2 regions of the Halobacillus sp. ABH2_015 genome follow, and region 2 is predicted to be linked to the other one. Evidence: a T-box and tRNA genes for the amino acid it is inferred to sense, from the RefSeq annotation. Region 2 holds a T-box; the other holds one or more tRNA genes.
What was found. The T-box of region 2 lies ahead of ACXAD6_RS12330 (valine--tRNA ligase). A T-box ahead of a tRNA ligase gene usually reads a tRNA of that ligase, here a tRNA-Val.
Positions count from the first base shown of each region.

Region 1 (15,297 bases), 1.4 Mb from region 2:
GACAGGGTTGTCGATGAAGGACAAGTCGATTTCGGCAGGATCACAGCCGAACTTTTTCTGCTCCCGGGCCACAGTCATCATCAGCTTGCATTGAAAGCCGGAGACGTCCTGTATGCCGCGGATAGTTATTTCAGTCTGGAGACGCTCCAGAAGCACCGGATCCCGTTTCTGGTGGATGCCGGAGAAACCATCCACAGTCTGGAGCGTCTTCTGGCTATCCCGTGTGCCGGGGCATTGCCCGGCCACGGGTCATTCGAACAAGATCCCTCTGAAACGATCCGTCAAAATATCGTCTACCATCAGCGTATCCTCGATGCTGTCCAGTCGGCAGTGGAGTCGACAGGAGAGGTGACGCACGAAGAGCTGATTTCCATTCTGTGTACGAAGTGGGATGTGCAGGCGCCTGCGCTCGGGCAGTGGCTCTTATATCGGACGGCTGTAACCGCTTATGCCGTAACCTTGAAAAAAGCAGAAGTGATTCAAGATCGTCTGGTTGATCATAAGTGGGTGTTTTCGGCTATAAGCCGATGACAAACAAGGTTTGGTCACCATCCTGGAACTCTGCATACAGTACGGCCTCTGGTGTCTCGTAATCCTGGGCTTTCAGCTGATGATGCAGCCAATTTTCATCAAGCCCGGCTTCCTTCAGGTTATCCCAGATGACCTCCCCGTCACTGATGATGGTACGGGGAAGCGGGACGGGAAGAGGAGGGAGGTTCAAATCCTTTCGGCTGACGTTCTGAGAATGGGAGTTTTTCAACACAGAAATGGTTCCATCCGTTTCCAAAACAGCATACTGCACATCCCTGATCGAGAAGACATCCTTGGAGCGGAGAAGGTGTTGAAGCTGGTTGATATCCAGCTTATTTTTTTTGAGCTGCTCTCGGTCAATCCTTCCCTGATAAATTACGAGGGATGGGCTTCCCTCAAGAAGCTGCCGGGATCCTTTAAACTTTTCCGTGATCATCTCTGTTGTGTAAATAAGGATGCTCCACAGTATAATGGCAAAGCCGATGTCGGGAATACCGACGTCAGGATCGTAAAGGGCATTTCCTACAAGCTCTCCAAGTACAAGGGCGGAGATGAAATCAAAAGCTGTAATTTGAGTAATCTGGGATTTACCCAGTACCTTAGTCATGACAAACAGCGCGGCAAACCCGAAAAGAGTCTCCACCGTAATTTGTATATATTCCATTGAAGCGTCACGATCCTTCTTTTTCGTTCTTCTATGCCTCATTGTAGACAAAAGGGGTGGAATATAAACGAAAAAACTCCCGCCTTTCCATAGGCGGGAGCTGGTTATTCATTCAATTCTTTGACCATCGTGACATGTGGGATGCCGGCATCCATGAATTTGTCTGAAATCGTGACATAACCGAGGGCTTCATAAAAGGCTTCCGCCTGGGTTTGAGCATTAAGCTTGGCTTTGTCATACCCATAGTCACGCACGGCGGCTTCCAGCTGTTCAATCATCTGTCTGCCGTAGGAATGGCCGCGTTTCTCTTTCAGAACACAAATGCGCTCAAGCTTCCCGTATCCGTGGACAAACCGGAGACGGGCGGCGGCTACCGGTTTGTCGTTCTCATACCCGGTGAAATGAAGGGACGCTTCATCATGCTCATCGATTTCAAGTTCTTCAGGTACCTGCTGTTCTTGTACAAAGACGATTTTTCTCACTGTGTAGGCATCGTCCAGCTGCTGTTTGTTTCTGACCTGCCGGATATCCACGAGCTTCACCCTCTGCCAAGGCGGAATGTCTCATAGACACTCCATGCGCCGTTTTCAAGTTGGTAAAGAAGCTGGAAACGATCGACCTGATCCTGCAGATCGAATTTAAGCATAGTGAGGCTGCCGTATACATCGGAAAATTCCTCGTCTGAAAGCTTCTGAGCAATCGTGATGTGCGGAACGAAGGAGAAATCTTTTTCTTCCGGCAGTACACCAGTGTAAAGTTTATCATTCAAATCAAAAATTTCATCGGATGGTTCAATCTTCAGGTAGATGGTGTTGGTTACGGGAGAGAAGGAACTTACCTTGTACACCCCGTAGGAGAATGGCTCTGTGTTCTTGGCAATTTCCCTCAGCTGGGGGATGATTTCACTTTCAATCTGATCTTCCTCCGCTTCAAACGCCTCTTTCATCGTAATGTGAGGAGGAATCAGCGCGTAATGAGGGTCATATCGCTTGCGGTAAGAATTCGCTACATCTTGTACTTTTTTTGATGGAAACACTGCTATTCCGTATTTCATTGAACTAACCTCCTGATTGTCCCATTTTAAAACGTTTATTCACCACTAAATATGTTCAATAAAGCCCGTTCAAAATCCTTCTGCCAGGATCCCCAAGTATGACCGCCATCCAGCTCATGGTACGTATAGGAGACCGGCTTTTCCTGTAGAAGATCCCGCAGCTTTCGATTTGGTTCAAGAAAATCCATCCGCTCACCGGTTGTCGTCTCCACGTCCGTTTCCTCCAGACCGATGGTGTGATCGATGGTTAATGAAGAAAGCTGCCGCCCTGTGTCGACGACTTCCAGGACGTGATCATCGACATAAGGACTCTGCATGATGACATTTCCGAAGATATTCGGGAATTTAACAGCTGTCATTAAGGCAAGGGTTCCGGCAAGGGAATCCCCGGCCAGTGTCCGGCCTCTCCCCATATTATACCCGGGCAGCTGTTCATCAAGAAATGGGACGACCTCCCTGATGAGGAAGCTGACGTAGTCTCCCTGTCTCGGGCCGTCAGGATGGTATTTCTCCCTGCGGTCGTATTTATCCTTGTAATGTATACCAATGAAAATCGTCCGTTCCATACGTTCCTCCCTGTGGAGCTTATCGCTCAGAGTGGCAGCGCGCCCCATGGAGTAATAATCGTTTCCATCCTGCATGATACAGAAATGGTACTTGTATAGAGGAGAGAAGTTGTTCGGCGTATACACACGAAGGGTCATTTCTTCGTCTAAGTACTGACTGTTTATGGTGTACTCGGTCATGGATCCGTCTCTACCCATAAATAGACCACCTCCTTACAGCACGGAAGTATATGAAAATTTCCCGCTTAAAATTCGATGTAAACGTTGCACTTCTTATTTTATCATAGAATTGTTGAAAAAGTGGAACAGATCAATAACCCAAATGATGGAGGGAGGAGGAAGGTTTGTAAAAAAGTTTGTCGAATCATGTTGACTTCAATTGTGATCCATAGTATATTAATCTTTGTCAGCAAAAAACGACAAATTTCTACATAAGATTCCGTAGCTCAGCTGGGAGAGCGCCACCTTGACAGGGTGGAGGTCGTTGGTTCGAGCCCAATCGGAATCATCATACAAAGTGCCGGAGTGGCGCAGTTTCTCATCCAGGGAGAGGCTGCGTCACTTCTTTTTTATTTTCCAGTCATCTTGTCCTCTTCTCCCACATATGCTGTTTCAAACGCCCTGAGCTGGACCGGGCGTGGTGAGAACAGGAGGAATGAACCATGCGGCCCGAAAAAATCATTTCCCCGTGTTATGGAGAAGTGACCGAAGTCCTCGTTCAGAACGGGGAGTATGTCTATGAATGGGAACCCCTTTTTGTTATTAAGCGGGACGGGACAGAGTCAGAGGTAGCGGTGGGCATCAGCGGCAGCCTGAAAAAGCTTCATATTAAGAAAGGTGATAAAGTGTCACCTGCCACCCTTCTTGCCGAGATGGAAGACGATATGATCATATCCGGCAGCGATTAATACACAAAAGAGAACCGTCCGGAATATGGACGGTTCTCTTTATTTGGTACATAGGTTATGAAGCATCATCGCTCTTCAAGGAAATGGTTGTCCCACACGCATCGGCCAGTTTCTGTGCCTGATGGTTAAACCGCTCAAAATCAAGCTCGTCCATATTCTCTACATCAACAGCCTTAATAATGTAACGGCCGAATCTCCACACGTCGTCCTGGACTTTCTCCTTTTGTATGAATGCCAGTTTGTACAATACTTCCATCACGGAGTTCATGACGGACACATCATGGTGTCCGTAAATGCGGATTTGATAGAAGCATTTATACAAGTATTCACTAAAAGGTACCGGCTCTGCGATAAGACGGAGGTGGTCATTATCGTCCGGGTAATATCGGATCGGCTCATATACATCGGCGAGCTCAACGAGGAGGGAGCCGATCCGGTTGATGCAGTTCGTGGCCGTATGAGGATCATTGAGACTTGGGGAAATGGCGCGCACGGCGATTTCCACAAGCTTCTGCAGTGAAAATTCTATATCCTGAATGTCGACCCGCTCGTTGCCGATCACGACAAAATCTCTTGCTTCTTCTGGTGTGAGGTTCTCCTGCTCTGATTCTACCCAGTAATAGAACAGGGGCATTTCTTTCTGAATGTATTCCCCCATGGAAAAGGTGGTCTCCAATAAAAGGTCATTTTTCTCCGCCCATTGAATCAAGGAAGAGTAATTGACACTCTGGATATATCCGGATTCCCCTGTCGCAATGACTCTTTTCTCTGAATTCTTTCGTCTTTCAATTTCCTCGTGATCCCATTCGGTGTAACGGTCGTAATTTTTCTCTGAAAAGGTTCCGTTGATCAAATCAGACGTGCTCTGGCGAATGGTGCCGATTAAATTGTTCACTTTGATGAAACGGGAAGAGTGGTGAATGAAAATGATAAAGAAAGCCAGGCAGACGATGGATACGAAAACGGTTAAAAACGGACTGATGAATCCGGATCCGGAATCCTTCCCAAGCAGGAACAACTGCAGCAGGGAAAAGATGAAGCCGAAGGAGAAGACCCCCAACACGTGCTGGGTGATCCGGCTTTTCATAAAGTCCTGAAGTGTCCTGGGAGAGAATTGAGTGGTATAGGTTGTAAGGACAACCATAATGGTGGAGAAACTGATGGTTGTCATCGTTAAGATGGAGGTGACGAGCGATCCGTACAGTGTTTGAGCCACTGAGCTGCCTGTTAGGAGGAAACCGGGAAGGGCGTCCTTCCAATTGGATACGATCCATTCATCAAGAAGAATGGAGATCACAACGCTCAATATGGAAATCACGCTGTAAATGGCGGGAAGAAAAAGAAAACTGTCTCTTAGATCAATCCATCGTTTGCTGTTATTCATGTGAAAAACCTGCCTTCTGTATGATTGTTCTTTTTCTATTATGAACGAAATATACAAAACCTACAAAACAGAAAGCCCGTCACGCTTTCCTTGAAATCGTCATAAATCATCCATATCGAATTGAAAACAGGGAAGAAGCCTCCCGGATAAGGAAAGAGAGACCTTATTATAAACAAAGAACCTCTATGTTGGCCGACATAGAGGTTCTTTATTTTATTTACTCAGTATCTCTTCGTAAAGGCCAAGAGAGGTGTTCAGAACAAAATCAGGCTTTTGTTTTGTTTTGTGGCCCTGCACGTGGGCATCGCTTTTTTTCCACGCTTTATAATCTTCCTTGGAGGCGAATCTTGTAGTGATGATGACCATCTGTTCTCCTTTACGGGCTTTCTCTACAGCAATGGACATTCCTTGGAATCCCTCCATGTCTTCTATAGGAAGCGGCTGATTGAAGCGGGAAACCAGCTGCTCTGTGTACCCTTCCTTAACGGTTATATATTTCGATTCGATATACATAGGATCTCCTGCCTTTCATTTTTGTGCTACAAAAAGTAACAATCCCAGTATACTAGATGAATGTTTTTTGTGCCACAAAAAAGTTTAAAGCTGTTTCATTTCATTAAGAATTCCGGCATAATGGACAGAGATGGAAAGGACGGAGATTATGAAGCAGTTGACGTTTTCTTCTTATGAAGAACTGGAGGAATTTTTGAAACATAAGTTCAGGGAAAAGGCGGCACATGCTGGTCTCCCTGAAGAAGATATCCGGCAGATGACCGGTTACAAGGAAAGGGCTCAGCAGTTGTGGGAAGAAAACAACGGTGCCGAGGTAATTGAAAAAGAAGGGGAAGTCACCCTTGATGTATGGATGGATGAGGATGGAAAGCGGCACATCAAGCGTGGGCGCCCGCGAAAGAAGACCGAGGATAAACTGACCCGATCCCTGCATGTGCGTTTGGATGAAGAATCCTACAAGAAGCTGGAGAGTTATGCAAAAGAGAATGGCATGGACCGCTCAGCGGCGATCCGGACCTTATTGAAAAACCTTTGATGGGAAGCCTTCCTCGTGCATATTTACAAACCTTTAAAAAAATCTTCACACTATATTGACACTCCGATTTTTCCGTAGTATATTATTACTTGTCACCAGGAAATACCCATTATTATTTTGATTCCGTAGCTCAGCTGGGAGAGCGCCACCTTGACAGGGTGGAGGTCGTTGGTTCGAGCCCAATCGGAATCATACAAACCCACGTGCTGAAATGGTACAGTTTCTCGTCAAGGAGAGGCTGTATCATTTCTTTTTTTATAGAAGAAATTCGGATTCTCTAACGTGAGCCGTTACATATTCTTGTATAATGGGTAATAAATAGAAATTAATTCTTTAACAAATCTCTTCAGGAGGTGCGGCAGGCAGGATATGGGGAAAAAGAAAAAAGATGAAGAATTCGATGATTTGCTGGATGCTTTCAGAGAAGCCGTTTCATTGGAGGAAACCCGGTACTATTACATGAAGCTTCAATTATTTCTGGATCACTATGAGGAGAGCAGAGCCGTATTTCAATCTACAGACAAAATGGAGAAGAAAAACTATGAACCCTTGCTGCAGGGTATGATGGAGGCTACTTCCAAAAAAGAAGTGGATTACTATGAAGCAGAAATCCAACACTTACTGGATGTGAAAAAAACTTAAAATTACATTTATTGTTATTTGAAGAACAAAATTGAAAATAAGTATTTATTTTCTTTTTGGAATGTTGTACACTGAAGGTAGCATGTTCATTATAGTAACTTTTCGTTTATACAATAAAAGACTTATCGAGGCGGCCCGCTTTGGTGGATGATTAGTGCATAGTTCTTATGTTTCTAAATATCTTCCAGCGGCCGCTTTTTTAAGTTTAGGGGGATCAATAATGTGGACACGCTCCTGATTGCCGGTTGTATCGGAGGGATGACAGGCGTTGTGGCTCATTTGATGAGAAACGGAAAGGTTTTGGTTTTCCCAAGAAGGCGGAGACGTCCAAAGGGCATTTATCTCGGGTTTTTAGCCGATTTTTTAATTGGCGCTGCAGCAGCGGTTTTTGCAGTCACATACCTTGTACCGGAACCGGGCCTGCTGCGGACATTGATTGGCATATCGATCCTGGCCGGGATGACGGCAGAGAATGTGCTTTTGAAAAGAGAATTGAACGTGGAGAAAGCGAAAGTGGAAGGATTGGACCGGATCAACCAGCGTTTAAAATGACCGGACCCATCCTTTTTTTTGTTTCAATCCACTAAAAGCATAAAATGATCATGCTCCGTATCGACAGGCGCTGTTTTAAAGATGCCGGTATACACCGCCTTTAACTCCTCATACAACACCTTCGAATGAATCGTTGTCAGATAAGTATCGGGATTTTTCTGGTAGGCTTTCAGTTTATGTAGATCCAGATTGACGGTGTACGAGTAAAAGAGTTCCTGTGATCGTAGAAAAGGTTTTTCGCACGGGGTCTGCCCGTCATCTGTGAGCGGAGAGCGGCTGTGGATCCGCAGTTTTTTTGGTGAGTCGGCATCCTCTTCCCATTCGCTGGACACCCCGTAGAATGTAGCAAATGGGGGTTCTTTGCTTTGATCGATATAGGTCGTCTGAAAGCTGAACTCAATGGCACCTTCCCTGCCGGTTACTACACAGAAGGCAAGATAGGTCCGGGTGGATGCTGTACCTTGAGCGAGGTCTTCTTGATTGCTGAAACAATGACAGAAACTGGTTCGGGCCATAAGCGACACCATCCTTCCCATACAATTATGGATAATTATAACACGTCGACCACTCCGTTAGTCGGTTAAACGGCGATCGATGAACGAAAAAAAAGCCGCTTCCGCAGCTTTTTTATCCGTTGACAGGAATTCCTCCGTTTACATGAAGCATCTGACCTGTGACATAGCTGGAATCACTGGAGGCCAGATAGACATAGGCGGGGGCCGCTTCCCTCGGCTGGCCTGGACGGCCCATGGGATTGTCCGAACCGAATTCCGCCACTTTTTTCTTGTCAAAACTAGCTGGGATCAGCGGCGTCCAGATCGGCCCGGGGGCCACGCCGTTCACACGTATCTCCTGATCGATCAGGGATCCGGCGAGGGAACGTGTGAAAGAGGTGATGGCACCTTTGGTTGATGCATAATCGATGAGCTGATCGTTCCCTTTGTAAGCTGTCACCGAAGAAGAGTTGATGATACAGGATCCCTTCTTCATATGAGGCAGGACCGCTTTCGTCATATAAACGTAGGAAAAGAAATTGACGCGGAATGTTTCCAGAAGCTGTTCATTGGAAATATCGAGCACACTTGTCTGCGGATATTGAACGGCTGCATTGTTGACAAGAATATCTATGGTTTTAAATGTCTTTACTACTTGTTCGACAATGGTTTCGCAAAACTCCGGTCCACCGATATCCCCGTGATACAGCTCGCAGCGCCTGCCTTCTTTCTCGATTAAGCTCTTCGTAATGGCTGCATCTTCATGCTCATCCAGATAAAGGACAGCTACATCAGCGCCTTCCTTGGCAAAAAGCAGGCTGACCGCTCGGCCGATCCCACTGTCTCCTCCGGTGATCACGGCGGTTTTACCCGCCAGTTTTCCACTTCCTTTATAGGTCTCATCTGCATACTCCGGCAGCGGCTTCATGTCATACTCGTAACCAGGCTGTCGTTCTTGATGCTGTTCCGGTTGTACGGCCTTCTTTTTCTTCATGATGCGTAACCCCCTATGTACAAATGGTTAAAATTGGTGCAGATCCACTTCCGCTAGCTTTCCCTCGTGACCGTCTTCTTATCCCTCCATTCTTCCAGGGTGCTGGATAGAGGATTTACGTGTCATTCTGTTCATTCCAACCGCCATTCATTTAACGTTTCGTCCATTGATGTGTAAAAATTCAGAATTTATACTTATCTTGAGTGAAAAAATATATGAAACAAGAGGTGACAGGATGGCGACAACTTTCTCGAAGTCGAATCAGGTGGTTATTGAAAACTTTATCCATGGCGAGTGGGTTCCTTCTGAAGGAGGTCAGGTGGAAGAAGTTCCAAACCCGGCAACTGGAGAAACCATTGCAAGGGTCCCTATTTCAACTAAACAAGATGTGGATCAAGCGGTCCAATCAGCGAGAGAGGCTTTTCAGTCCTGGAAGAAGACTCCAGTACCGAAACGAGCGAGAATCATGTTCAAATATCAGCAGCTTCTGATTGAAAACCGGGATCAACTGGCTGAAGCGTTGACACAGGAAAATGGAAAGACGAAAAAGGATGCCACAGGAGAAGTACAGCGCGGCATTGAGTGTGTGGAGTTTGCAGCAGGGGCTCCGAGTCTCATGATGGGGGATGTGCTTCCGGATATCGCTGAAGGCATCGATTCAGGGATGTACCGGTATCCAGTCGGGGTCGTCGGCGGTATCACCCCATTTAATTTCCCTATGATGGTTCCGCTCTGGATGTTCCCGCTTGCGCTTGTATGTGGGAATACCTTTGTTCTTAAGCCATCGGAACGGACGCCGATTTTAGCAAAAATGCTGGTGGAGCTCATCCATGAAGCGGGACTCCCGAAAGGCGTGCTTAACCTTGTCAACGGGGCGCATGATGTCGTCAACGGCCTGCTTGAGCATGAAGAGGTCGATGCTGTCTCCTTTGTAGGTTCCCAGCCTGTAGCGGAATATGTGTATAAAACGGCTTCACAGCATGGGAAGCGCGTCCAGGCGCTGGCCGGCGCCAAAAACCATTCCATCGTTATGCCGGACTGTAACCTGGATAAATCGGTCGAAGGGATCATCAATGCCGCTTTTGGAAGTGCGGGCGAGCGGTGCATGGCCTGCTCTGTCGTTGTTGCCGTGGGCGATGTGGCTGACAGCCTTGCTGCAAAGATAAAAGAAGCAGCGGATCAGTTGAATGTAGGCAATGGTCTCGATGATGAAACAACCCTCGGGCCATTAATCCGTGAAGCTCACCGTGAGCGTGTGCTGAGCTACATTGAAACCGGAGAAAAAGAAAACGCGGCCTTAATCAGAGACGGCCGGGTAGAGCTCCGGGAGCATGATTCCGGATACTTCCTTGGCGCAACCATTTTCGATCATGTATCCAAGGATATGAAAATATGGAAGGATGAAATTTTTGCCCCTGTCTTAAGCATCGTCCGGGTGAATACTCTTGATGAAGCGATCGCAACGGCGAATGAGTCAGAATTTGCCAACGGTGCCGTCATCTATACGTCCAGCGGAAAAGCAGTCCAGCAGTTCCGGGAAGAAATGGATGCGGGAATGCTCGGAGTGAACGTGAATGTACCTGCACCGATGGCCTTTTTCCCGTTCTCCGGAAATAAAAAGTCGTTTTATGGGGATCTGCATGCCAATGGAAAAGATGGCTTGAACTTTTATACGAAACGTAAAATGCTGACACAGCGCTGGTATTAAGGAAGATGGAGGAAGAAGCAGATGGGGCGCTTCTTCCTTCTTTGTTTCCATCTTTAACAATGGATCCAGCAAGGTTTTGACACTTTGTATAATGGATTTTCCGACAAAAACCTGTATTGTATGATTAAATAACTAAATATTATGAATTTTATAAAATTAAAGCGGTAGGAGGAGGAGCACTTATGTCAGATAAAGTACAGATCGGTTTAATTCAAGCTTCACATGATGTGGATGGTAGTGAACCTGTAGAGGTCCACAAGCAGCAGTCCATCGAAAAGCATGTGCTTCTGGTACGTGAAGCGGCGCAACAAGGAGCGCAGATCATCTGCCTGCAGGAAATTTTCTATGGTCCATATTTCTGTTCCGAGCAGAGCCCGAAATGGTACGACGCCGCAGAGGAAATTCCGAACGGTCCGACGACGAAGCTGTTTCAGGATCTGGCTGAAGAACTGTCGGTCGTCATTGTTCTTCCGATTTATGAGCGGGAAGGGATTGCCACGTACTACAACACAGCGGCGGTCATTGATGCGGATGGTTCCTATCTCGGCAAATATAGAAAGCATCACATTCCGCAGGTGGGTGTTGGGGACAAAGGGTATGGATTTTGGGAGAAATATTACTTTAAACCAGGCAACCTCGGCTACCCGGTTTTTGATACGGCCTATGCCAAGGTTGGGGTCTACATCTGCTACGACCGCCATTTTCCTGAGGGTGCCCGTGTCCTTGGTCTGAACGGTGCAGAAGTCGTCTTCAATCCATCGGCTACCGTAGCCGGACTTTCCGAATATTTATGGAAGCTGGAACAGCCGGCCCATGCCGTTGCGAACGGTTATTACCTGGGGGCGATCAACCGTGTCGGCTACGAAGGTCCATGGAATATGGGCGAGTTTTACGGCCAGTCCTACCTGGTTGACCCGCGCGGCAGCTTTGTCGCAGAAGGCAGCCGGGATCAGGATGAGGTCATCCTCGGGGAAATGGACAAAAAATTCATCCGTGAAGTTCGTGACACCTGGCAGTTCTACCGTGACCGACGCCCGGAAACGTATGAAAAAATGGGTGAGCTTCTCCCGTAATGACCCATCACGATCTGAACAGAGAGTTCTGCATAGGGCCGGGGGCTGAAAAGGATCTATGCAGGGCTTTTTTTATAAATCCGTATCTTACTGAAAGAGGGGGATCAGCGTGACTCAGTTGAAAAGCAAGGGGATATCACTGGAGAATCTTCAGGTGAATTTTAATGAGGTCCATGATGGATTGAATGCCCAGGAGGCGATGGAGGAGTCCAACCGCTGTCTGTACTGCTATGATGCGCCCTGCATTCAGGCCTGCCCGACAGGAATCGATATTCCGAAGTTCATTAAAAAAATTGCTTCCGGGAATTTGAAGGGATCAGCGAAGACGATTATGTCCTCCAACCCTGTCGGTGCCACATGTGCCCGCGTCTGTCCGACCGAAGAACTTTGTGAAGGGGCCTGTGTCCTGAACCATTCGACAGAACCGATCTTAATCGGTGATCTGCAGCGTTTCGCCACAGACTGGGCCATTAAAAATGAACAGCTGTTATTCAAACCCGGAGAGAAAAATGGGATGAGTGTCGCTGTGATCGGCGGCGGACCTGCCGGCTTGTCTACCGCACGGGAACTTGCCCGTTTCGGCTATGATGTCACAATTTTTGAAGCAGCAGAGGAAGCCGGTGGTCTGGATACATACGGGATCGTATCGTTCCGGCTGCCGCAGGAAATTTCCCGGTGGGAAGTGGACCAGGTGGAAAAGCTGGACGTGAAAATCAGAACGAATACGGCGGTTGGAGCGGATATTTCGTTCGAAGAGCTGTCCGAGCAGTTTGATGCGATCGCCTTGACGATCGGTATGGGTCACGTACCGATGCTTGGGATCCCCGGAGAGGGTCTGACCGGTGTTCATGATGCGATTGAATTTGTGAAAGAAACAAAGTCCGGTCCGATAACGGATGAGCTGCTTGGACGCAAGGTCATTGTGATCGGAGCCGGAAACACAGCCATTGACGCAGCCACCTGTGCCGCTCGTAAAGGGGCGGAGGACGTGAAAATCGTCTACCGCCGGACAAGCAGAGAAATGACAGCCTATGAGTTTGAGTACGATTTTGCAAAACAGGATGATGTACAGTTCCACTGGCTGACCCAGCCTGTAGAAGTTCTTGGTAATGAAACGGGTCACGTCACGCATTTGAAATGTGTGGAGATGAAGCTTGGGTCTGCTGGGGAAGATGGAAGGAAAAGACCGGAACCCGTACCCGGATCCGAATTCCTGATAGAAGCGGATGCGGTCATCAAAGCCATCGGTCAGACGCGCTACACCGATTTAATTGAATCGTTTGGTCTGGACCATGAAGGCGGCGTCGTTAAAGTCGATCCAGTCACACTGAGAACCTCCCAATCCCATGTCTTTGCCGCCGGCGATGTCATTTTTGCGAAAGGGCAGGGAGAGGCGATGGTCGTCACGGCTGCCCTTCAGGGCAAGGAAGTCGCTATGGCGATTCATAAACAGCTCTCTCCGACGCCTACGGCTGCGGTGTAACTTTACAAAAACTACGAGGAGGAATCTTATGGCTGACCTACGATTAAATCTGGCAGGGATCGAATCCCCCAACCCTTTCTGGCTCGCATCCGCTCCCCCGACCAACTCGGGGTACCAGGTGCAGCGTGCCTTCGAGGCGGGGTGGGGAGGAGCTGTTTGGAAAACGCTTGGCGATCCAATCTTGAACGTGTCCTCCCGGTTCGCTGCTGTTTCCTATGGCGGGAAGCGTGTGGCCGGATTTAACAATATCGAATTGATTACAGACCGTCCGCTTGAAGTGAACCTGAAGGAAATCTATGAAACGAAGAAAAGATTTCCGGATCATGCCATCATCGCTTCCTTAATGGTGGAACCAACACAGGAAAAATGGCACGAAATTGTTAAACGCGTGGAAGATGTCGGGGTGGACGGGCTTGAGCTGAACTTCGGATGTCCCCACGGCATGGCAGAACGCGGCATGGGGGCGGCCTCGGGCCAGGTTCCTGAGCTTGTGGAAAAACAGACCGCCTGGGCGAAGGAAGTGGCGCAGACCCCGGTCATTGTTAAGCTGACTCCGAATATTACCGACATCACCTTTACAGCGGAAGCAGCCGTCAATGGCGGCGCAGATGCGGTCAGTATGATCAATACGATTAACAGCCTCGCCGGTGTGGACCTGGACTCATGGGATACGGTACCAAACGTCGCCGGCAAAGGCGCGCACGGAGGGTACTGCGGTCCGGCGGTGAAACCGATCGCCCTGAACATGGTGGCGGAGTGCGCCCGTCATCCGAAAATCAATGTACCGATTTCGGGCATGGGCGGCGTTTCCAGCTGGCGGGAAGCGGTCGAGTTCATGCTGATGGGCGCGACGGGTGTGCAGGTGTGTACAGCGGCCATGCACCACGGCTTCAGCATCGTTGAGGATATGATCGACGGATTGGACAACTATTTGGATGACAAGGGCCTTGATTCGGTCATGGACCTTGTCGGAAAGTCTGTCGAGAAGTATTCGGACTGGGGAAATCTTGATCTCAACCATCAGGTCGTTGCCAAAATCAACAACGATGTGTGCATCAACTGTAATAAGTGTCATATTGCTTGTGAAGACACGTCGCACCAGTGCATTGATATGCTCAAGGATGAAAAGGGCCGGGACATTTTGAAGGTGCGCGAGGAAGACTGTGTCGGATGTAATTTGTGCAGCATCGTCTGTCCGGTGGACGGGGCGATTGATATGGTGGAGTATGCCAACGGGAAGCCTCCGATGACGTGGAACGAACGGCAGGCAGCGATTGGAGCCACACCATCGTGCAGTGTAGATTTGATTAAGTAAATAACATGGAGGGATTGGATGAGAAAAATTATAAAGAATGGAACGATTGTCACGGCAGCAGATACGTATCAGGCGGACCTTTTGATCGAAGATGAAAAAATCGCCATGATCGGCCAAGGTTTTGATGAAACTTCGGCCGAAGTCGTGGATGCCTCCGGGCGCTACATTTTCCCAGGTGCGATCGACCCGCATACCCATCTGGAAATGCCGTTCGGGGGCACGGTCAGTAAGGATGATTTTGAAACAGGAACCATTGCTGCGGCCTATGGTGGGACGACAACAGTCATTGATTTCTGTTTAACAGATAAAGGAAAACCGCTCCAGAATTCCATCGATCAGTGGCATGCCAAGTCTCAGGATAAATCGGTCATCGACTACAGCTTTCACCTGATGATCAGCGAAATGAACGAACGTGTCCTGGATCAGCTTCCTACCGTCATTGAAGACGAGGGCATCACTTCTTTCAAAGTGTTTATGGCGTATAAAAATGTGTTCCAGTCCGATGACGGCACACTTTTTAAAACGCTGGAACAAGCGAAGAAGCTGGGAGCGCTTGTCATGGTGCATGCCGAAAATGGGGATGTCATCGATCACCTAGTGAAAAAGGCCCTTGATGCAGGACAGACCGACCCTATTTATCATGCGCTGACCCGCCCGCCGGAAGTGGAAGGGGAAGCGACCAACCGGGCGGCAGAGTTGACCGGACTGGCCGATTCGCAGCTTTATGTCGTCCACGTCACCTGTGAGCAGGCCGTATCAGCCATTGCTGCAGCAAGGAAGAAAGGCTATAACGTCATAGGTGAAACGTGCCCGCAGTACTTGGTTCTGGATCAAAGTTACTTGGAAAAACCGGACTTTGAAGGGGCGAAATACGTCTGGTC
Region 1 covers NZ_JBSWUG010000002.1:950,926-966,222, forward strand. Annotated here, with positions in the region: gene ACXAD6_RS04895 (MBL fold metallo-hydrolase) at 1-531, shown strand, start outside; gene ACXAD6_RS04900 (DUF421 domain-containing protein) at 518-1,195, opposite strand; gene ACXAD6_RS04905 (GNAT family N-acetyltransferase) at 1,300-1,728, opposite strand; gene ACXAD6_RS04910 (YjcG family protein) at 1,734-2,249, opposite strand; gene ACXAD6_RS04915 (alpha/beta hydrolase) at 2,285-3,013, opposite strand; tRNA gene ACXAD6_RS04920 (tRNA-Val) at 3,251-3,323, shown strand; gene ACXAD6_RS04925 (biotin/lipoyl-containing protein) at 3,478-3,723, shown strand; gene ACXAD6_RS04930 (DUF2254 domain-containing protein) at 3,779-5,107, opposite strand; gene ACXAD6_RS04935 (antibiotic biosynthesis monooxygenase) at 5,321-5,620, opposite strand; gene ACXAD6_RS04940 (ribbon-helix-helix protein, CopG family) at 5,751-6,155, shown strand; tRNA gene ACXAD6_RS04945 (tRNA-Val) at 6,275-6,347, shown strand; gene ACXAD6_RS04950 (hypothetical protein) at 6,525-6,797, shown strand; gene ACXAD6_RS04955 (DUF4257 domain-containing protein) at 7,020-7,349, shown strand; gene ACXAD6_RS04960 (hypothetical protein) at 7,373-7,864, opposite strand; gene ACXAD6_RS04965 (SDR family oxidoreductase) at 7,977-8,837, opposite strand; gene ACXAD6_RS04970 (CoA-acylating methylmalonate-semialdehyde dehydrogenase) at 9,073-10,545, shown strand; gene ACXAD6_RS04975 (nitrilase-related carbon-nitrogen hydrolase) at 10,728-11,618, shown strand; gene ACXAD6_RS04980 (NAD(P)-dependent oxidoreductase) at 11,728-13,101, shown strand; gene preA (NAD-dependent dihydropyrimidine dehydrogenase subunit PreA) at 13,130-14,416, shown strand; gene hydA (dihydropyrimidinase) at 14,435-15,297, shown strand, end outside.
Region 1: it has a tRNA-Val gene. The T-box ahead of ACXAD6_RS12330 (valine--tRNA ligase) is inferred to sense a tRNA for this amino acid. The anticodon was not compared.

Region 2 (15,297 bases):
AAATAAAAAGCCAGTCCAATAAATTTTTATTGGACTGGCTGCATCAAATCTTTATATCCCGCAACTTTGTTTCTCCCTCTCTGTTTCGCTCCGACGTACATCGCCCTGTCCGCCTGACGAATCAAGTCGAGGGGTTCCTCACACGGGTCAGGATAGGAGGCCGCACCGATACTTGCGGTGACTTGTACGGAAACAGGCCCCTCTTGTTTCAAAATATGTTCAACTACGGTAAACGGAGCCTCCGTTATGACCTCTTGGATGTGAAGGGCGAAAGCAAGAGCCGCTTTTTCGTCGAATCCAGGCAGAAGAAAAACAAACTCTTCTCCTCCGTAACGCGCCAGTGTCATGCCCTCCCCGGCTGCTTCCTTTAGACGACCGGCGAGTTCAATCAAAATTTCATTTCCGCTTTCGTGCCCATACGTGTCGTTCACCTTTTTGAAGTGATCAATATCCAGGAGGATCAGCGAAACCGGTTCCCGTCCATCTTCCTCATGCTTTAGGAACGACTGCTTCATAAAATCATCGAAGTAGCGGTAATTGTAAACGCCTGTCAGCGCACAGCGCTCACTTTCCGCTTTCGTTTTCTCATAGTGACGTGCATTCTCAATGGCTACACCGAGATAGTTGGCCAAAATGGACAATATGAGAAGCTGAAACTGCAAAAACGCCCGTTTTTGGTTTGAATATACCGTAATCACACCAACCGTCTCGTTATTCCGGACGACCGGAACGGATAAGACACTTTCCGAAGCGTCGGGTATATAAGGACTTTCCAGCGTTCTCCATTCAGTCCGCTTTTTGTAGTAGGCCCCTTTTCCAGCCTGGAGCGTATGCCCACTCACACTCTCCCCTTTTTGCAAGGTAACCGGAGGAAATTTCAACGTGCCCGACCGGTCGAAAAAACGGATCAGTTTCAAACGGCCCCTTTCCTTCACATCAAACACATACAAATGATCCAGCGGAAGAAGGTCCGACATGTGATCGACAAATATGTTCAGCACCTCTGTCACGCTTAGCTCGCCTGTCAATTCATGGCCGATCCGGCTCGCCCGTTTCAAATACTCATTCACCTGACTGCTGTTATGATACATCATCAGCATGCCTGATATGAACACAAAAGGAATACCAACAAAGAAAATCCCACTGATTCCAAATGGGAGGAAAACAACGAAGAGGACAAAACCGATCGGCAGCACAAGCCCCGCTGTCATTACATCCCATAACAACCCTTGATCCAGCCATTTGAACGGCCGTTTATACAGCCATTTGGAGATGGCCGATAGAAAAAGCTGGTTCAACACAATCTGGGAGACGGCATAGGAAACGATAGGAAAAAGGTCATGAAATTCATCCACAGCCTCAGGACCATGTCCGCCGCCGAGCCCTTCATAAAGGAGTGCGGAAAAAACAGAGATCATCAGAAACATAAGCTGGTTGATGGGAATTCTGTACATCGTATGCCTGCTCAGCCTCACTTTGATGAGCAGCGCCCCTAAAGCAATTTGAGAAATGACGATTTCTGCAAACAGCCCGTAATGGAGAAATACGGCGAAAGCTACTCCCTGTGTAAAAAACACCGGGTGGTCTCCGATCCGCAATGGAAACAAAGCCACAATGACCGTAAGCAGCGCAAATATCACCAGGTTGATCCGGCTTCCGGAGACCGCCGGCGTTTCCAAGTTGTAGATCAGTACAAGGCCCAGGGGCCAGATGACCGCCCAGACCAGCCAGACACCAATAATTTTTTCTTTGGACATCGTATCACCTCTGCCTGTAAACGCCGTTCATTATAGTATATTTTACCATATAATATAGAAAAATTTTCTATAAATTCCCACTTTTACAAGCATTACTTAAGAAATGCCCGTACGATAGAGATGAAATAAAGCGAACCGGAGATGACAATAACGTCCTCCTCCCCCGCTTCTGCCATTGCTTCCCGGACTGCCTGCTTATAATCCGCAAAAGCTTCGGTATGGGCCACAGGAGAAAATTCCTGCAAAGCCTCTGAAGATAATGCTCTTGGAAAATCAAAGGTGGTGACATAAAGGTGATCTGTCACTTCCTTCAGCTTCCCTAACATTTTCTCCACCGGTTTATCTTCCAAAGCTGCATAAACCAACAGAATGCGACGGTCTGAATAGTGGCGCATCACTGTTTCCACAAGAGCATCGGTGCCTTCTTCATTATGCGCCCCGTCCACGATCGTCAACGGACAGCAACGGAGCGTTTCAAATCTTGCCGGCCAGAACGTTTTCTCAATGGCTATTCCATACTGTTCCGCTTCCAAAGGCACGCCCCGCTCTCTTAACACCTCCGCTGCCTGGATCGCAAGCGAAGCATTGGTCACCTGATGGGGCCCGAGCAGAGAGCTTTTCCAAACAGGAGAGGTGAAAGGTGGACTCATAAAACGGAAAGTTTCCCTGCCATCACCACTTGCCAGATGATCTGCGTGAAAGTCCTCCCCGTATCTGTACATACGGGCTCCGCACTCTTCCGCTTTTGCGGCAATGACATCAACCGCATCCTGCTGGGAAGCACCAGTGACGAGCGGGACTCCCTGCTTGATGATCCCGGCTTTTTCGCCGGCAATCTCACGGATCGTAGAGCCGAGGATGTTCATATGATCATGACCGACGTTCGTAATAACACTCAAGACAGGATGAATGATATTCGTAGAGTCATACGTCCCGCCAAGCCCTGTTTCCATCAGGACAAAGTCCAGGTCCATCCGTGAAAAATGCAGAAGAGCTGCAGCCGTAATCACTTCAAATTCCGTCGGTTCTCCGAGCGGGGTCTGCTTCAGCTGCTCCGACAATGGACGAATCTGCTCGACAACCTCTGCGAGCTCACGGTCCGCAATCGGACGGCCATCCACACTGATCCGCTCATTGAACGTTTCAATATACGGAGAGGTAAAAGTCCCCACCGCTAAACCCTGTCCCTGCAGAATATGCCTTAAGAAAGAAACTGTCGATCCCTTGCCGTTCGTGCCTGCTATATGAACGGCGGATATCTTCTGTTCTGGATGATCCAGACGCTTCATCATCCATTCCATCCGTTTCAAGCCCGGTTTGATTTTGAATTTTTCCCTGGCGTGTATCCATTGCACCGCTTCTTCGTAATTCATAAGTCTTCCCTCTCTTTAAAAAGAGGAGAGTATTCCGTAGAATACCCTCCTTCTCCTCTTAGGCTTTCAGTTCTTTAATACGCGCTTCGACTTTCGTACGTTTATCAAGATAGTCGGTTTCTTTCTTCCGCTCTTCCTCAACCACGTGCTCAGGGGCTTTACTTACGAAACCTTCATTGGAAAGTTTCTTCTGCACGCGGGTCACTTCCTGATCCCATTTCTTCCACTCGTTTTCAAGACGCTTGATCTCATCCTCGATATTGATGAGGCCTGCGAGCGGCAGGTAAAGTTCCGCACCCGTAACGACGGCAGACATCGCTTTTTCCGGAGCCTGCAGATCGGTGGCAATCGTCAGTTCACTCGGGTTGCAGAATCTCTCTAAATAAGAGCGGTTCTTCTCGAGCTCCTGAACAACATCCTCATCCTTCGCCTGGATCAGAAGCTGAATCTGCTTGGACATCGGTGTGTCTACTTCGGCACGGATGTTACGAACGGAACGGATGATGGAAACGAGACGATCCATTTCAGCAACCGCCTGTTCATTATGGAAATCTTCTTTTACGACAGGCCAGGATGCCTGGGTAATGGATTCCCCTTCATGAGGAAGGTGCTGCCAGATTTCCTCTGTAATGAACGGCATGAATGGATGAAGCATTCTCATTGTCTGATCCAGCGTATAAGCCAGAATCGAACGGGTGGTATGAATACGCTGCTCATCTTCCCCGTACAATGGAAGTTTCGCCATTTCAATATACCAGTCACAGAAATCATCCCAGATGAAGTTATACAAGTGACGTCCGGCTTCCCCGAATTCGTATTTATCAATGTTGGTCGTTACCTGCTCGATCGTCTGGTTGAGTCGTGTGAGAATCCATTGATCCGCAACGGATTTTTCTCCGGATAGATCGATATCCTCAAATTTCAACCCGCCCATGTTCATCAGAGCAAAACGGGAGGCATTCCAGATTTTGTTTGCGAAGTTCCATGTAGACTCCACCTTTTCCCAGTGGAATCGCAGGTCCTGACCTGGAGATGATCCGGTGGACAAGAAGTAACGAAGCGAATCCGCCCCGTATTTCTCTATGACATCCATTGGATCGACGCCGTTTCCTAAGGATTTACTCATTTTACGGCCGTCTGCATCGCGGACAAGACCGTGAATAAGAACATCTTTGAACGGACGCTCGCCGGTGAATTCAAGAGACTGGAAGATCATCCGGCTTACCCAGAACCCGATGATGTCATAGCCGGTTACGAGAACGTTGGTCGGGAAATAGCGCTTATAGTCACTGCTTCCTTCATCCGGCCAGCCCATCGTTGAAAACGGCCAGAGGGCGGAAGAGAACCACGTATCCAGGACATCATCATCCTGCTTCCAGTTTTCAGGGTCTTTCGGCGCTTCTTTGCCTACGTGAATTTCGCCGGTCTCTTTATGGTACCAGGCCGGAATACGATGGCCCCACCACAATTGTCTGGAAATACACCAGTCACGGGTGTTCTCCATCCAATGCAGATATGGTTTTTCAAAACGGTCCGGAACAAACTGAACGGCTTCGTCTCCGTTTTGAAGGTCGACGGAGGCATCCGCCAGCGGCTTCATATCAACAAACCATTGTGTGGAAAGATAAGGCTCGACTACAGCCCCGCTTCTTTCGGAGTGACCGACGGAATGCATATGATCTTCTATTTCAAACAGGGCGCCCTGCTCCTGAAGATCTTTGACAATCTGCTTGCGGCATTCAAAACGGTCCATCCCTTTGTACGCCCCGGCATTTTCATTCATCGTACCGTCTTCATTCATGACCAGCACACGCTCAAGATCGTGGCGGTTCCCGATTTCAAAGTCATTCGGATCGTGAGCCGGCGTAATCTTCACAGCACCTGAACCAAATTCCATGTCGACGTAGTCATCAGCGACAATTTCAATTTCTCTTCCCACAATAGGAAGAACCGCTTTTTTACCAATCAGATGCTTGTAGCGCTCATCTTCCGGGTGAACCGCAATGGCGGTATCCCCAAGCATCGTCTCCGGACGGGTCGTAGCAATTTCGATGGACCCTTCTTCATCCTTCAGCGGGTAGCGCATATGATAAAACGCTCCTTGGACATCCTTATACTCGACTTCGATGTCCGATAAAGCCGTCTGTGTAGCCGGATCCCAGTTGATGATGTATTCCCCTCGGTAAATCAAGCCTTTTTCATATAAAGTAACGAATACTTCCTTAACAGCGTCGGAAAGACCTTCATCAAGCGTGAACCGTTCGCGGGAATAATCTAGGCCGAGGCCGAGCTTTTCCCACTGCGCGCGGATGAACTTCGCATATTCATGCTTCCATTCCCATGCTTTATCAAGGAATTTCTCACGGCCGAGGTCGTGTCGTGAAACCCCCTGTTCACGAAGTTTGGCATCCACCTTCGCCTGTGTAGCGATTCCGGCATGGTCCATCCCGGGCAGCCACAGGACATCATAGCCCTGCATCCGCTTCACACGGGATAAAATATCCTGCAGGGTCGTATCCCATGCGTGGCCGAGGTGAAGCTTTCCTGTAACGTTCGGCGGGGGAATAACAATGGTATACGGTTCTTTGTCCGTATCTCCTTCGGCTTCAAAAAATTTCCCATCCACCCAGTAGTGGTACCGGTCCTTTTCGACAGCGGCCGGATCATATTTGGTTGGCATTGAAAGATCCTGTTCACTCATTTCTGATCTTCCTCCTTTAATTGTTATCAGTCATTACACTCTGCAAGGGGTTTACCAGCCGGGAAAATAAAAAAACCCTTTCATCCAGTAAAAGGACGAAAGGGTTTGATTTCCGTGGTACCACCTTATTTCACAGGAGAGACTCCTGCACACTCACAATCATAACGGCTTCGAACCGGCTTCTCCTACTCATGTTCAAAGAAGCTGCATCAAGGGCGACTTTCATAATCAGGGTTCATGGAAAACTTCCACCATTCGTTTTCCTCTCTGGAAGAAATGATTACGTACTACTCCCTATCTAAGCATTTCACGTATAAAGACTATATTACATATTGTATATAGAACATACGTCTTTAGTCAACTGTCTGACAAAAAATATGCAGAAGCCCGCAGACAGGGCCTGCGGGCTTCTATATTTAAGAAACGAGGTGTACAGATGAGCCGAATGTACCGCTACCGGCTGCCACCATGGTGTAAAACGTGGTTGATTGTCATTGAAACCTCGCTGCTTCCGATTGTGATTTTCCAGGCTTTACGTACCATTTTCTGGCCGACGACCTTCGATATTTTCCTTCTCGGACTCGTCATCGGTCTGTGGCTGGCTTTTAAATACAAATGGATTTAATCAGGAATATACACAATCTGTCCAGGGGCTACATCCTCATCACAGCTGTTCACACGCTCCAGCTGTCTGACTGGAACATCATACTTCTCAGCGATGGAAGTCAAAGTCTCCTCCCCCTGGGCAATATACATTTTCATCCGGGTATACGTATCCTCACGGTTCGGGAACAAGTGCTTGAAAATTTGTTTGATGCCATCCATCCCACCAGGGGGCGCCTCCGATTCACTGGACTCTGAGGACTCCTCCACACTGACCTCTCCCCAGTCTGACGTACTGTCGGGAGAAGCCTGGATGTCATGGACAGCTTCCTGCTCTGTTCCAAAAAATTCAGGAAAGCTCTGTGATTTCTTGTAAAACCAACGTCCGTCATCGTTCTGTTCCTGTTCCTCTTGTTCCTGTCCGTTCATCCGGAATACAGGGGCTTCTTTTTCGGGAACCGCCCGCTCGGCTTCCGGCGTTTCCTCCTTGAAGTTGACAGGTCCCGCCTGGACAGGCTCATCGAACGCATCGTCATTGGCCGCTTCATTCCGGGCTTCCTCGACTCCGTTAATCGTGATTTGTGCGTGAAGGCGGAGCTGACGGTCAGCCGGCAGTTCATAATCAAACGTCTCAATGTCAATCAGCACATCATCCAAATTGGAAACACGCTCCAATGGGACCCGAATCTCTACTGGAAAAGCGTGGGAAAAGACGTAGACACCATCATCCTGCGCTTCGACACTATCCATCACCCTTGCTCCCGAAGCTCCCGCAGGCTCCGCTTCGGATTGAGGGCCCGTTGGAATATATTCACCGCCGAGATCAACGGTCCCCTTCAGGCAGACTTCATCTCCGCGGTCTTCAATCGTAATATCTGGCTCTAAAGAAATACCAATCAGCTCTCTTACACCCTGTCCTTCCTGAAACCATATCGATTCATCCAGATAAAAGGAAAATACATTTTGTTTATTCGGCAATCCAGAGTCCCTCCCTAAGGTATTCCTGTTCTCTACTAACACCTTATGCGGAAGATATCGTTATATACATGAATGGGAGGAATCGCCGTAAAACATCCTGCTATCCACCGGTATTCTCCCCCAAAAAAACAGGCAGCCGATGATAACGGCTGCCTGTTTTCTAAAAGGGGCGTTCAGTTAAGTGTTGAAAATACTTTGTTGACTGCCTCAATCGTTTGTTCAATGTCTGCTTCCGTGTGCTTCACGGAAAGGAACATTCCTTCAAATTGGGAAGGTGGAAGATAGACACCTTCCTGAATCATGCCCTGATAGTATCTCTTGAACATATCCAGGTCTGATTGATTAGCCGTTTCAAAGTTATAGACAGGTTCGTTGGTAAAGAAGAAACCGACCATGGAACCTGCGCGGTTGACGGTAAGCGGAATGTCATAGGTTTCGGCCGCCTTTTTATAACCCTCAATCAGCTGATCCACACGTTCACTGATGGAAGCATAGGCTTCCTCTGTCATCGCAGATATCGTCTGATACCCGGCCGTCATGGCTAGCGGGTTCCCTGATAACGTCCCTGCCTGGTAGATATCACCAACCGGCGCGACACGTTCCATGATTTCGCGCTTCCCACCATAGGCACCGACAGGAAGTCCGCCGCCGATCACCTTACCGAGACAGGTCATATCCGGAGTGACACCGAAATGGCCCTGAGCACTGTGGTAGCCGACACGGAAGCCCGTCATAACTTCATCAAAGATCAGAACCGTCCCATTGTCTTCGGTCAGCTGGCGAAGCTCCTGGAGGAAGCTTTCCTTCGGAGGGACCACACCCATGTTTCCGGATACCGGCTCAATAATGACCGCCGCCAGGTCATCCCCGTACTCTTCAAAGACATATTGGACACTTTTCAGATCGTTGTATGGGACCGTAATCGTGTTTTGGGCTATGGAAGCTGGGACACCCGGTGAATCTGGAAGGCCGAGTGTCGCCACTCCGGATCCAGCCTTAATCAGCAGAGAGTCTCCATGACCATGATAGTTCCCTTCAAATTTAAGGATTTTATCCCGGCCGGTATAACCGCGTGCCACTCTCAGGGCACTCATCGTAGCTTCTGTCCCGGAGTTGACCATACGCAGCATTTCAATAGAAGGGACGCGCTCGCGGACGAGATCAGCCAGTTGGTTTTCAATCTCTGTCGGCGCTCCGAAGCTTGTCCCGTGGGCCGTCACTTTTGTTAAAGCGTCGGTCACCCTTTCATCGGCATGGCCGAGGATCAACGGGCCGTAACTAAGAACATAGTCGATATACTCGTTGCCGTCGACATCAAACAGCCTGGAGCCTTCTCCTTTTTCCATGAAAATCGGATCCATGCCTACGGATTTGAATGCACGAACCGGAGAGTTGACTCCCCCGGGCATCAATTCTACAGCTTCCTGATACGCTTGTTTGGAACGATCAAAGTTTTTCATCGTCAGCACCTTCCTTCTTATGATTGGTCTTCCTTCAGCCAGTCTGCCGCATCTTTAGCGAAGTACGTAATGATCAAATCCGCACCGGCCCGCTTCATAGCGGTCAGCTTTTCAAGGACGATTTCTTTTTCATTGACCCAGCCGTTCTGGGCAGCAGCCTTGATCATGGAATATTCGCCGCTGACGTTATAGGCGACGACAGGCAGGTTGTAACGGTCTTTCACTTCCCGCATGATATCAAGATAAGCCAGTGCCGGTTTGACGATAAGGAAGTCAGCGCCTTCCTCGACGTCAGACTCTGCTTCTCTAAGAGCTTCCAGTCGGTTAGATGGATCCATTTGATAAGCACGGCGGTCTCCAAACTGAGGAGAGCTGTGAGCAGCATCGCGGAATGGACCGTAAAAGGCGGACGCAAACTTCACGGCATAGGACATCACTGGAATATGACTGAAGCCGGCTTCATCAAGTCCCCGGCGGATGGCTGCGACAAAGCCGTCCATCATATTGGACGGAGCAATAATATCCGCACCGGCCTGTGCCTGGGTGACAGCTGTCTGGGTAATGTAGGTTAAGGATTCATCGTTAGCGATGTCCCCGTCACGAACGATGCCGCAGTGACCGTGATCGGTATACTGGCACAGGCATGTATCAGCAATGACGGTCAGGGAAGGTACCTCTTCTTTAATCTGGCGGATCGCACGCTGGACGATGCCTTCTTCATTATAAGCTTCACTCCCGACGTCATCCTTATGTCCAGGAACTCCGAAGACGATCACTGAACGGATGCCTCGCGTCACAAGCTCCTCCATTTCGGACGTCAAGTGGTCAAGAGACACTTGATGAACTCCCGGCATGGAAGCTACTGGATTTTTAATATCCCGGCCTTCGACGACAAAAATCGGATAGATCAAATCATCTGTGCGCAGATGTGTTTCTCTTACGAGCGCCCTCATGGATTCCGTGCGGCGCAGTCGACGGTGCCGTTTAAATTGCAGATCTTTCATTCCTATCGATTCCTTTCGTTCTTAAAATAGAAAACCATCTGTTCCACCATGTGTTCTATGGTATACTGCGGCGGAGTGAACACGCAGGTAAACCCTTCCGCCTCCGCTTTCCGGGCCGTCGTCGGTCCGATACAGAAGCAGGGCAGGGACAACCCGTTTTCCCGGCTGCCCTTCGTCACCGCTTTAAAAGCCTGTATGGTGGACGGGCTTGTAAACGTCAAGGCATCCAGGTCCCCGTTCTCCAGCCAGCTGGTAATATTTTTTTGATTACTCGTCAATAACAGCGTATCATAAACGGTCAGCGATTTGAAAAACACGCCACGTTTACGAAAAGCTTCCGGAAGAACGTCCCGGGAACGGTTTCCCCGTATGTATAAAAGCTTTCCCGGATCCGGGTACATTTGAAAAAATTCCTCTTCCATTTTAGCCGCTTGAAAGGATGCAGGCAAAAAATCCGCTTTTCTTCCATACCTCTGCAGCGCACGTTCTGTTTTTGTGCCGATGACAGCTATACGGACCTGATCAGGAAGAACCCGGCCATGCCTATCCAGCCATTTGAAAAAAAACTTCACGGCATTGGAACTGGTTAAAAAAATCCAGGAAAATTCGTGAAGTTCTTCTACTATGTGTTCGTTTTTCTGTTGATCGTTCAATTGAAAAGCGAGAAGCGGGGTATGTTTTGGAACACCGCCCGCTTCCTCAATCCGCTCTTTCAACGGCGCCGCCTGGGATCTGCCTCTAGTAATGAGGATGTTCTTCCCCTGCAGTGGCGCGTCCATTACTGACCATACTCCTCTTTGGCACGATCAACGATCTCCTGTGCCCCCTGGTCTCTTAAAAGATCAGCCGCATGACGCCCGACTTCAATCGGATCCTGTCCAGTGACCGTCTCATGAAGAATCGTTTCGCCGTCCGGCGTTCCCACTAAAGCGGTAAGAACGATATCATCGCCTTTCCGGTAAGCGTACCCGCCGATCGGAACCTGGCATCCGCCATTCAAGTCGTGAAGGAATTTCCGTTCGGCCGCCACTGTCGTCTGCGTATATTCATGATTCAGTTTCATAAGAAAATCACGCAGTTCTTTATCCTCTTCACGGCACTGGATAGCGAGCGCTCCTTGACCGACAGCAGGTACACAAACCTCCGGCTCCAAATACTCTGTAACAAGGTTGTCATCCCAGCCCATCCGCTTCAAACCGGCAGCGGCCAGAACGATCGCGTCGTAATCTTCCTCTTTCAACTTTCTAAGGCGCGTGTCAATATTCCCGCGGATCCATTTAATTTCAAGATCCGGACGGACCGCTTTGATCTGAGACCCGCGGCGCAGGCTGCTGGTCCCAACGATGGCACCTTCCGGAAGATCCTTCAAGGCAACGTGACCGTTGGAAACGAACGCATCGCGGTGATCTTCACGGATGGGTACGGAAGCGACCGTCAACCCTTCAGCCACCACAGCCGGCATATCCTTCATACTATGGACAGCCATATCAATGGTACCGTCATACATCGCCTGTTCGATCTCTTTGATGAACAAGCCTTTGCCTCCTACTTTAGATAACGTCACATCAAGGATCTGGTCCCCTTTTGTCGTGATCCGCTTAATTTCGAAATCGTAGGATGGATCAATCTGTTTCAGCTGATCGATCACCCATTCCGTCTGAGTGATGGCCAGATTACTCTTTCTAGAGCCGATAATGATTTTCCTCATGCTTGTTCCTCCTCTTTAAAAGTGAAAATTGGATAGGGAGCTGAATAAAAAGAAATTGATAAGTAGAAATAAAAAGGCGGCGGCGTTAAATATGGAAATGGTCCGTCCCTGATACCCTTTAACCACCCGCAGAATGAGATAAATCATATAACCGATCAACACGAGGAAAGAGCCGAGCGTCTTAAAATCATACCAGTAGAACACATCTGTTGAAACATAACCCCAGACAACCCCGAGAATGATGGCAATGAGGAGGAGGGGCACGCCTAAAATGACCGCAATATAAGAAAAATGATCCAGCTTTGTTAAATCACCGAGCCGGAACAATTTGGCATTCCATTTTTTCTTTTTTAACAGCCGGTACTGCAGTAAATACATGATGGAGAAAATAAAGGAAAGCGTGAAAAAGCCATAGGAGATAATCGCCAGGCTGATGTGGATGACGAGAAGCTCATTGACCAGCGCCACCCCTTCCTTCTCCATTACATTCTGAGCCCTTGTGAAAATATGAATAATCATAATCAAAAAACCGACGACATTCGTAAAGAATACGAGAAAATCCATTTTGAACAGCCGGTTGATTAATAGAGAAAACGTGACGAGAATCCACGTATAAAAATATAAGCCGTCATAAACCGTCATGATTGGAAAGTTGTCGTTCATGAAAAACTGGGACAACAGAAAGACGCTTTGCAGAACCCAGACCATACTAAGCAACCAGAAGGCCGCACGGTTGGCCTTCCGGTTTGTCTGGACAAAATCAATAAAATACCCGATCAGGCTGAGTCCATAAAGGAAAAGGATCAGCTCGTACACCCATTTCAACTCAAACATGGAGCCGCCCCCCTCAGGAATGAATCATAGGGCTGATGATGGAAACAGAATGATCGGCCTCTATATGACGCTCATTCGCTGAGCTGTTCTTTTTTTCCTGCTCCTGGACCTCTTTTTCCACCTGCTCTTCAATACCGAAGATCTGGGTGAACAGCTTCAGGGTTTCTTCAGAATCCGGCTGGGCCGCCAGTTCCTTGGCCTGTGAGATCGGTTCTTTTAACATTTGGTTGACGATACTCTTCGTATGCTTGTTCAACACTTTCCGTTCACGGTCGGATAAGTCAGGCATTTTCCGTTCAATGCTTTTCATCGTTTCCGACTGGATATCAAGGGCTTTGGAACGAAGCGCAGAAATCACTGGAACTACACCGATCGTCTGGAGCCACTGCTTGAACTCCACGATTTCCGCTTCCATCATAATCTCGATTTCCTCCGCAGCCTGTCTGCGCATTTCCAGATTGGCATCTACGATTCCCTGAAGGTCATCAATATCATAGAGAAAGACACTTTCCAATGATTCCATCGCTGGATCCAGGTCTCTAGGCACAGCAATATCGACGAAGAAAAGCGGCTTGCCCTTCCGTTTCTTATGAACGGGCTCCATCATTTCCTTCGTAATCACATATTCGGACGCACCTGTAGAACTGATGACGATGTCCGCATCCGCGAGTACCGCTTCCAGTTCATCCATCGTCCGGGCATACCCGTTAAATTGACCGGCAACAGTCCGCGCTTTTTCCAGCGTGCGGTTGATCACAGTCACTTTACGAACACCGGATCCGTGAAGGTTTTTGGCGGCCAGTTCGCCCATTTTTCCAGCACCCAGAATCACAATGTGCTTATGAACGAGGTCACCGAAGATTTTCCGCGCCAGCTCAACAGCTGCATAACTGACCGAGACAGCGTTTTCACCGATTTCCGTGTCACTATGTGCTTTCTTCGCCATGGTGACGGCCTGTCGGAACAGCTGGTTGAAAATTGTTCCCGTCGTGCCTGCATTCTGCGCACGCAGAAACGCCTGCTTCATCTGTCCAAGGATCTGCGTCTCTCCGAGAACCATGGAATCAAGGCCGGAAGTGACGCGCAGTAGATGCTCGACAGCTCCATCTGTTTCATATATCGCAAGGTAAGAGGTGAACGCCTCTTTATCCACTTGAAACCAGTCAGCTAAAAACTGTTTAATATAATACCGTCCTGTATGGATCTGGTCCACGACGGCGAAAATTTCCGTACGGTTGCATGTAGAAATAATCACATTCTCCAGGACACTTTTACGCCCGTTCAACTGGGCCATAGCTTCCTCAAGCTTCTCTTCAGAAAATGTGAGCCTCTCTCGAATTTCCACAGGGGCTGTTTTGTAATTAAGACCGACGGCTATAATGTGCATTTCGTATACCCCCATTACACGTGCAGATTTTCTCCTGTAGTGTAGATTATAACATAAATAACGGAAGATTTTTTGTCCCAATTATGAACAGATCTTGAATCTGTTATGATAGGATGAAATAGAGTTATTCAATCAAATACTTATAATTATTAGATTAGAACGAATCTAATTTATAATTCGTTTGTAATATACCAAATCTACAGGAGAATATCAAGGAACAAACATTATCATTACATAATGACTGGATGTGAGCACATTGAATAAAAACCATACCCTGCTTGGGTTTCTCTTCATTGGACTGGGTGCGTATTTTTTTCTTCGTCATCTCAATATTCCCCACTTGCAGCCGTTTTACTCGTGGCCGTTCCTGCTCGTGCTGGTCGGCGCAGCCTTTTTGTTTCACAGCTATGTGAGTAAAGATACTTCCAGTCTGTTTACAGGAACGATCGTTACTGGTTTCGGGATTCATTTTCTAGCTGTTGATCAGCTGGTTTTCTGGCGCGATCACTGGGGCGTGTACCTCTGTATTGTCGGCGCCGCTTTTCTGCTTCAGTATAGAAAAACAAAAAAAGGACTCATTCCAGCCCTAGTCCTGCTCGGGACAGGAGCTTTTGTCCTTTTTTCACCCACCATGCCTGCCTGGATGCAGTGGATCAACCAATTCTTCCTATTAGTCGAAAGGTTCTGGCCTCTGGCCTTGATTGCCTTCGGTCTGTACCTTCTTAAAAAGAAAACGTAAGAGAAGCAGAAAAACAAGGCTGTCGATGACATTCATCGACAGCCTTGTTTTTCTTTTACAGGATAGAACTTAAGAAGGCTTGTGTCCGCTCTTCTTTCGGATTTTCGAAAATCTCCTGTGGGGTCCCGCTCTCGACGATCTTTCCATCGTGCATATACACGACTCTGTCGGCCACTTCACGGGCAAATCCCATTTCGTGCGTAACGACGACCATCGTCATCCCTTCCTGAGCAAGGGTCTTCATCGTTTGAAGCACTTCTCCGACAAGCTCCGGATCAAGCGCTGAAGTAGGCTCATCAAACAGCATGATTTCAGGCTTCATCGCCAGGGCGCGAGCGATGGCTACACGCTGCTTCTGTCCACCGGACAAGCGGGACGGGAATACATCCGCCTTATCGCCGAGCCCGACTTTTTCAAGCAGCTGCTTCCCTTCCTCTTCCGCCTGCGCCTTGGAGAGCTTTTTTACCTGCAGCGGAGCTTCCATTACATTCCCGAGCACCGTTTTATGCGGAAACAGATTAAAGTGCTGGAATACCATTCCGACCCGCTGGCGCACTTCGTTCAGGTTATCCTTCTTCGGATTGATTTCTTTCCCCTGAATGTACAGCTCTCCGCCATTTTTCATTTCCAGGAAATTCAGGCAGCGAAGCATCGTACTTTTCCCGGAACCACTGGCCCCGATCAAGACGACGACTTCACTTTCCTTTACTTGAAAGTCAATATCCTTCAAGACGTGCAGGTCTCCAAAATATT
Region 2 covers NZ_JBSWUG010000002.1:2,307,000-2,322,296, forward strand. Annotated here, with positions in the region: gene ACXAD6_RS12320 (sensor domain-containing diguanylate cyclase) at 27-1,757, opposite strand; gene ACXAD6_RS12325 (bifunctional folylpolyglutamate synthase/dihydrofolate synthase) at 1,850-3,130, opposite strand; gene ACXAD6_RS12330 (valine--tRNA ligase) at 3,189-5,831, opposite strand; T-box leader at 5,920-6,141, opposite strand; gene ACXAD6_RS12335 (hypothetical protein) at 6,268-6,456, shown strand; gene ACXAD6_RS12340 (LysM peptidoglycan-binding domain-containing protein) at 6,453-7,412, opposite strand; gene hemL (glutamate-1-semialdehyde 2,1-aminomutase) at 7,586-8,872, opposite strand; gene hemB (porphobilinogen synthase) at 8,890-9,876, opposite strand; gene ACXAD6_RS12355 (uroporphyrinogen-III synthase) at 9,879-10,655, opposite strand; gene hemC (hydroxymethylbilane synthase) at 10,655-11,584, opposite strand; gene ACXAD6_RS12365 (cytochrome c biogenesis protein) at 11,600-12,418, opposite strand; gene hemA (glutamyl-tRNA reductase) at 12,432-13,805, opposite strand; gene ACXAD6_RS12375 (LiaI-LiaF-like domain-containing protein) at 14,053-14,544, shown strand; gene ACXAD6_RS12380 (amino acid ABC transporter ATP-binding protein) at 14,600-15,297, opposite strand, start outside.